2 regions of the Bacillus sp. OTU530 genome follow, and region 1 is predicted to be linked to the other one. Evidence: riboswitches for the same ligand, from Rfam matches in the RefSeq annotation. Region 1 holds a riboswitch; the other holds the start of a gene.
What was found. A riboswitch is a leader RNA that binds a small molecule or an ion and turns the genes downstream of it on or off. The one in region 1 is predicted to bind cyclic di-GMP.

Region 1 (4,197 bases):
GTTTAACACTCCTTCGTCCAGCACAACCGCAAGACCGCCTGAATTGCGTACAATTACATTCCAGCCCTGCTCCTGTAAAAAGTTTATGCCCTCCTGTAAAAACGGGAGCCTTGTATCTTGGATGCCAAGTACAATTGTATTGTGATGAACCCAAGAGCGCACCGTTGCAGGGGAAAGCCCACTGCCGACTGTTGTACATAATGTATCATCCATCGCGAAAGACTGCAGTGCTTGAAACTGCGGTCCTAGACTTGATTGGTCAATGATGCGCCATTGGGGCTGAGATAAAATAGAACGATAATCACGCATGTCTGTAGCCCCTTTATGATGAGGTTATAAAGCTTAATGGACTGCTGCCGATTTTATTGAACGGGGGTCTCCCGCAGGTAAAATGGTCTATGTCCGCTTTCCTTAAGTCATTATAACAAAAAAGAAGATAGCAATATAGCTATCTCCTCTGCGGCTATCATTCTGCAATTTTTTCAAGGTTCCCGTTTCGGTCCATTCGGAAGCTTGTTGTTGGTCGCTCCTCTTCATCCATAAGAGCGAGCTTACGGGCGCGATTCATAATTTTCATCATTGTTTCGTAATCCTCTTGAATCGTCGTTGATTCTTGCTCTAGCTTGGCAACTTTGCCTGCTAGTTCTTCATTTTTATGCATGTATTCAGTAATTTCTTTTCTTAATCGTTCATTTTCGCGCTCCAATGCAGTGACCTTTACATCTGAGCTTCCTAAAGATTGCAGAAAATGAATTACATCTGCCATTGTAAGAGAAGAAGTCTCCCTTGGACTAAAAACAGCAGTATCCGTCATGGTGAAGGAAGGTTCTTCTAGTAGAACTGTATTTTCTATGACTTCATCAGCTTCCATATCAACAGTACGCACGGCAGGAGCTGGTGCTGGTGGTGTATACAGCAGCTTTTTCTTTGCCTGATCCCCGCCGATTGCACGCATCTTCTCTTTGCGATGCCTTTTTGCTACCTGTAGATCTTTTTCATAGTTATAGCGTACAACGGCATTCCAACGAAATCCACAAGCCGCTGATGTGCGATTAAGTCTATCTCCTACTTCTTCAAAGGCGTTTAATTGCGTGCTTCCTTCCCGGACATGGCGCAGTACTGTTTCTGCCAAAAGCAAATCATCTTCTTCTGTCCAAGCATCTTGTCTTATCTTCATAGAATCATCTCCTTAATCCCTTTCTAAAGTGTTTTCTACCTTTAGGATGGACGGAAATGATACGTCTTATACAAACCTTTTAAAAAAATGGTAGATTATTTCCAGAGATAGAGGCTCTGAAGTTCCTAGTAAAACATACTATCTCTCTTTCAGATTAGCTTTTCAGGTCGATTGGAAGTGGAAAATATAGAGAGAAAATAAAAAGAGTATGTATTTTTCTTATAAAAAAATGTATAATATGTTCATACTTACTTACTTAGTATTCTCTATAAGAGAATACCCCACTACATTTTTATATGATATGTAAAAGGCAAACCTGGCTGAAAAGCAGGGACGCAAAGCTTAGAGCCTAAAGAGGAAATTCCTCTATGGTCGTCTGGTTGCCATCCTTTTTTAATAGTTCTGCCATTTAGAGCGTTTTGAAAATACATATGAATAGGAAAACAGGCAGATGCATTATTTCTGCCTGTTTTCCTATGTGGACAACAATTAATGATAGCTTTGCCTTATAAGATCGTGCACGGATAGCTTGCAACATTTCAAAAAGAACGGTAAAATATCTTTTAGCAAATCGTGCAACGGTGCATACTAATATATGCGAAAAGTTTGAGCTCGAGAAAGGATTGTGCAAGATGGCAAATGAATTTCGGGTGTGCGATGATTGTCAGGCCACAAATTTAAAAACATTGCTTCCGCGTTTAAAGAAAGTAGACCCGGATGCAGATGTGCAGGTTGGCTGTCAGTCATACTGTGGGCCAGGGCGCAAAAAGTCATTTGCGTTCGTGAATAACCGCCCTGTTTCGGCACCAAATGAAACTGAATTAATTAAAAAAATTGAGGATAAACTAGGAAAATAAGGAAAGCACTTCTCGGTAGAGGAAGTGCTTTTTTCACTATTAGGAGAGCGTAAAGTTAAGTTCTAGCAGGAAGCTAACTTTTAGGAATACAGTATAAGTAGGGCTACGCCTCTGTCTTTGCCTAAGGGCAGGGCTCGCCAATCGGCGAGTTTTCTTTAATTGGAATTTGTATGTAATTGAATATAAATGCATAGGCGGGTCTTTCTCATCTCATTATCCTTTCGGTATAATACAGGTATGATAGTAGCAAAGAAAGGGGGTATCTTAAATGGTATATCCCAATGGCAAAATGAATGAAAAAAAGGTGTTTAAGGATCCTGTACATAAATATGTTCATGTGGATGATCAGGTCATTTGGGATTTGATCGGTACAGCAGAGTTCCAAAGATTACGCCGCGTCAAACAGCTTGGTACAACATTTTTTACGTTTCATGGAGCGGAGCATAGCCGATTTAATCACTCGCTCGGCGTATATGAAATCATTCGTCGGATGATTGATAATGTGTTTGATGGCAGACCCGCATGGAATACTGAGGATCGCTTACTTTGCTTATGTGCCGCGCTTTTACATGATGTTGGGCACGGGCCATTTTCACATTCCTTTGAAAAGGTATTTCATCTTGACCATGAGCATTTCACGCAGCGCATTATCCTTGGTGATACAGAAATTAATCAAGTGCTGCGGGAGGTTGACCGTGAATTCCCGAAAAAGGTAGCCGAGGTTATTGCGAAAACCTCTGATAATAAGCTAGCAATTAGTATGATTTCCAGTCAAATTGATGCAGACCGAATGGATTATTTACTGCGAGATGCCTATTTTACTGGGGTCACCTACGGAAACTTCGATATGGAGCGTATTTTACGTGTGATGCGCCCGCACGGAGATCAGGTTGTAATTAAGTATAGCGGTATGCATGCGGTGGAGCATTATATTATGAGCCGTTATCAAATGTACTGGCAAGTGTATTTCCATCCGGTCACACGCAGTGCGGAGGTTATTTTAACAAAGATCTTGCATCGCGCGAAGGCACTTCATAAGCAATATTACTCATTCAGGCATCAGCCTGTTCATTTCTACTCGCTATTTGAGGATGAGGTTACGATTGAAGATTACTTAAAGCTTGATGAAAATATTATGTACTATTATTTTCAAGTATGGCAGGAGGAAGAAGATGCGATTTTAAGTGATCTCTGCCGGCGCTTTGTGAACCGAAACTTATTTAAATATGTAGATTTCACAGAAAAATATCACGGATTAAATAACTGGATGGAGCTAAGCAGCTTATGCAAGAAGGCTGGCATCGACCCGGATTATTATCTCGTTGTAGATTCTACCTCTGACCTGCCGTATGACTTTTATCGGGCAGGTGAAGAAGAGGAACGTTTGCCGATTATGCTGCTGATGCCAAATGGCGAGCTTCGTGAATTATCACGTGAATCGAGTATCGTTGAAGCTATTACAGGCAAAAAACGCATGGATCAAAAGCTTTTTTATCCGTATGACACCTTATACGAGGATGGACGGAAAGGAAAAGTGAAGGAAAAAATCATTAGTATTTTAGAAGGAAAAGGGTAATAAAGACAGCGGACAAGGTCTGTTTCAAAAAGGGAAAAGACCCAAGCAGGGTCTTTTCCTTTTTACATTTAAGGCTGTATAAGTTTCCAGCTAGAAACGAATTCAACATAGCCGGAAATTTTAGGAGCGTAAGTACAACTATGCCTCTGGCTTCGCCTAAGGGCAGGGCTCGCCAATCGGCGAGTTTTCTATTCGTCGCTTAAACGCTTCCCAGCGATTGCATAGTTATTTTTAGTCATTTCGTCAATGAATATAACAACCTTTTCAGCTGGTGCGCCTGTTGTTTCAACGACTGCAGCTGTTACCTTTTCAGCAAGAGCTTTTTTTTGTTCCTCTGTACGGCCTTCCAGCATTTTAATTGTAACATATGGCATGATTTTCACTCCTTTTTATGTAAAATACACTCCTATTATAGCGAATTTTGTTAGGAAGAAATCAGAAAACAAACATTTTCTTTATATTTTTGGTATGCTTACGGTAAAGCTTGAAAAAGGAGATGAATGATGGACCATTTATTTGTTTACCCATTGCAGCAAATCCCGCTGGTCGTGTTAGCAATAGCAGCAGCCCTTTCCCTTCATGAATTT
Region 2 (4,197 bases), on a different contig from region 1:
AAGACATAAAATTTATATATAGGTTTGCTACTTCCCTTTGAGATAGCTGTCAACGTAATAGGTGTTGCTACACTTTGAGGACTTGGTTTATCTGTTGTTACGTTTATTTCTTGGACCTTTGGCTTAGGGTCCACAAAAAACTCCTTGGTATACGCTATACCGTTCTCATAGCTAGCGAAATGCCCTGCCTTATCAAAAAGCGAGACACGTAAAATCTGCCATTTGCCTGGTTGTACAGATGTATTAAGCGGAATCTTCACAATCCACTTGCCACTAACAGTATCATAAGTTCCTGACCCAGCTAACTCTATTCCGTCAGGACCTTTTATTCTTGCTACTACATCCCTAACTCCTGAAACATCATCCGTTGCCGTAATGTTAAGGCTTACTGTCTCACCAGCCTGATAGGTTTGTTTATCTGGTTCTACATTTGACAAAGATGGTAGTTCTGTATCTACTGGTGAAGTATTTTCCACATTAAATTCAGCTGTATAATCTACACCATTCTCATAGCTAACAAAATGTCCTGCCTTATCAAAAAGCGAGACACGTAAAATCTGCCATTTGCCTGGTTGTACAGACGTATTAAGCAGAATCTTCACAATCCACTTGCCACTAACAGTATTATAAGTTCCTGCCCCAGCTAACTCTGTTCCGTCAGGACCTTTTATCCTTGCTACTACATCCCTAACTCCTGAAACATCATCCGTTGCTGTAATGTTAAGGCTTACTGTCTCACCAGCCTGATAGGTCTGTTTATCTGGTTCTACATTTGACAAAGATGGTAGTTCTGTATCTACTGGTGAAGTATTTTCCACATTAAATTCAGCTGTATAATCTACACCATTCTCATAGCTAACAAAATGCCCTACCTTATCAAAAAGCGAGACACGTAAAATCTGCCATTTGCCTGGTTGTACAGATATATTAAGCGGAATCTTCACAATCCACTTGCCACTAACAGTATCATAAGTTCCTGCCCCAGCTAACTCTGTTCCGTCAGGACCTTTTATCCTTGCTACTACATCCCTAACCCCCGAAACATCATCCGTTGCCATAATACTGATGTTTACTGTTTCGCCAGCCTGATAATTCTGCTTATCTGTTTCTACATTTGACAAAGACGGTAGCTCCGTATCTACTAATTCTGACGCAAGTGTCTGAGCCGGATATTGGAGAGTTAGTACTAGAATAACAATAAACGTAAACATTTTCCAAAAATTCATATGTAAGTGCCCCCTCTTAAAAAATTTTATCACACTCCTCTTTTAAATTCTAATATTCATATAGATTGGTAACATTTACTTATATTTGTGTGATTATCTTATTTTCCTCTCCAATTACCTATATCTTATATTTTGTATAGCTGTAAGCCGAAGGTTTTGTTAAACACTAGTACTGACAATTGAAGCAAAAGAAAAAGCGAACTGCCGCAGCAATCCGCTTTCAAATAGTTTTATTGTAATGAAACTTAAGCACTAGCTACTGTATTGAGAATGGTTTCTACTCGCTCGTCCTTCACCTCGTAGTAAACCTCTAAACCTCTACGTTTTCCTGAAATAACCTTGGCGCTCTTCAATTTTGATAGATGTTGACTAACTGTGCTTTGTGGTGCTTCAAGTTCCTCGTAAAGAGTAGTTACATTTACAGGTCCTTTCTCAATCATAACTTTTACAAGTGCAATTCGTGCAGGATGAGCTAATACTTTTAAGATTTCCACTCCGTCATTAAATTTTTCAATTTTCATATACATTCACTCCTCTAATTCCTCTTTCACGTGAACGGCAGCTGGCTAGCTTGATAACATTTGCTATTTTAGCCCCTAAAGCTTTGCGCCCCATGTTTTCACAAGGTTTGCCTACGGAAATAATTATAATCTAATTCCAAATTTTATTATAGATAAAAAAATTAGAAACTTATCATAACTAACTCTAAAAATAGAAATTAATATAGAACTTTACACCATCCACCGTAGAATCGTTCTTTAGAACAACAAGATTAGGTGTCTTTCGCTAACAAATAACTTTTTTGTTGAAAATGTAATTGTATTCTCAACAAAAAAGAAGACAAGCTCTACATGTTGTAGGAATTTGTCTTCTCGTTACTTTGAATGAGTATTTTTCAACAACCCCGTTTGTCTTCCCCTTCGCAATCTAATTAATTCAGGTTATTGGTGTACCTGAATATTGCCTCCTTGAATTATACCAGACTGTGATGTATATCCTTTATTAGGTCCATCAAGTATAGTTAATCGGAACTCATCTTTTGTACCAGGTTCCCCACGATCAACAACTCTAATATGAATAGTGCTGTTTTGCTTGCCAGAGGTAGAACTTGTCACTTCTCCGACTGTATCAAATTCAATCCCGATAGTTTTTCCATTCTCCTTAATTTCTGCAAGCTTTTGTTTCAGACTCATCGCATAATTATCTATTTTTATCTTTACTACATCAGTCTTATTACTTTTCAAATGATCATTATATTCAAGTTGAACTCTTAAACCTTGTTCGTCCGGCAACATGTTAAAACCAAATGATTGCTTATTCTTATCATTTTCAACATATCCCCCTCCTGTTACCTTTTTAAATCCAAATTGTGGGGATATAATAACACTGTTTCCACCGATTGCAAGTGGATTTTTTTGTGAAAATTGTTGTAAAGGCGTTTCATTACGTACCAAAACCTTAAAGAAATTTGGGAAAGCCGTAAATTCATCGTGCCAAGCCGGTACACTCAATTCATCAGCTTTCATATCAAATGCCGCACCTTCAGTAGTTATCGAGACCTTATTAATAATAGGTTTGTTGGTATAAAGATTAAATGTAAAGATTCCAAATCTTGTCATGTATCCATATGGATTATCAAAATCTGAGGTTCCCCCAAATAATCCACCGCCTTTATTTATAAAATTGGCTATATCCCCCCCACGTGCTGCTAACAAGTCATTTTCTTCATTCGTTAATCCACCATTTGGGGTATTGTATATATCGCTTGCGATAGCAATAATGGCAAACCCATCAAATGATTGGCTAGAAATATTATTACCAGATACAAAAGTCGCTTTCATATTAGTTTTTGATGCTATTTCCTTCCAAAACACCTTAATAGCATTATTATCATTTCCGGATCCGCCGATTACTAAGATCCCATTTCCACCATTTGTAACTTTCATTTTTTTTACGATGTTTACGTAAGCGCTAATAGGACCATGAGCCCGACGCCCGCCCTCAAGATGTCCGTCCTCTGGTTCCAATCCCATTAAAACTACAGATCCTCCAGAGACTTTTGGTGGGGCTGCTGCTAAGGAAATTGAAGGATTTCCCCATATACCGACACTCAATGCCATAACTCCAATACCTGCTAATAAGCTACCTTTTTTCAAAAAAATCCCCCCATAATTTATTTAGAGGGGGTCGGTTTCGCTACTAGCTCCACTCCACTTAAGCGACCAAATACAAGTAGAGTTTCATCGCTCCCCCGTGCTCTTTATAGCTCATGCATATCCCAATAAGAAAATTAAGAAAATCAAAAGAACAAGATTAACCTTCTCAAAAAGCCTTTTCCTCACAAAGAACAAATGACTAAAGGTTATGCCTTTATCTAGTGAATTACCTAACACCTTCTATACCTGTTAGAATCATAAAAAACAGTTAGAAAGGTAAAATAACAAAATTAATTTTCTAAGTAGAGAATCTTCTATGAAAAAGAACAACGGGAAAGAAAACGCTTTATTTTTATATCTTATCATGGGGATTTTGGTGAAAAAAGTAAATTAAAACCTCAATTACTTACAAAAACTAACAGCACAGAAGGACAAAAATGGACAACCCCTAAATTTATTGATGATGGCTAAATACTAGATCGTATTTTAAGAACCATTTCTACTCCTTTATCTATTGCTTCATAGAAGATTTTTAATTCTTCTGCAGGAAGTGGTGACCAAAAATAATGTTTAAAACATACTTTTCGAGGATGCTAATGCTTTTCAATTCGTACTCCAACCCTCAATCGTTCAAAATCGTATACAACCAATATTTCAGCGGCAATACTACCTTTCGTTTTTTTACTCAAGTTTTCATTTCGTTAGCAAGCTAGCAAAACCAACAGCGCAAATCCCTTGCCATTACTAGGCCTTGAGACTGATGTGGTATATAGAACGAGCACGTTGTCCCCGCTTGCTCAAATACCGATGGACAT

Region 2: another riboswitch for cyclic di-GMP. It lies ahead of AAHB12_RS07780 (ArsR/SmtB family transcription factor); the one in region 1 lies ahead of AAHB12_RS17645 (DUF1450 domain-containing protein).

Annotation. Positions count from the first base shown of each region.
Region 1 is NZ_JASATP010000023.1:79,760-83,956, forward strand. Features, by position in the region: gene AAHB12_RS17635 (lipoate--protein ligase family protein) at 1-309, opposite strand, end outside; gene AAHB12_RS17640 (RsfA family transcriptional regulator) at 467-1,177, opposite strand; cyclic di-GMP riboswitch class I at 1,477-1,565, shown strand; gene AAHB12_RS17645 (DUF1450 domain-containing protein) at 1,810-2,034, shown strand; gene AAHB12_RS17650 (HD domain-containing protein) at 2,303-3,610, shown strand; gene AAHB12_RS17655 (2-hydroxymuconate tautomerase) at 3,799-3,984, opposite strand; gene AAHB12_RS17660 (site-2 protease family protein) at 4,114-4,197, shown strand, end outside.
Region 2 is NZ_JASATP010000007.1:198,228-202,424, reverse strand. Features, by position in the region: gene AAHB12_RS07785 (Ig-like domain repeat protein) at 1-1,226, opposite strand, end outside; gene AAHB12_RS07780 (ArsR/SmtB family transcription factor) at 1,472-1,753, opposite strand; cyclic di-GMP riboswitch class I at 1,781-1,869, opposite strand; gene AAHB12_RS07775 (post-COAP-1 domain-containing protein) at 2,168-3,382, opposite strand; cyclic di-GMP riboswitch class II at 3,403-3,486, opposite strand.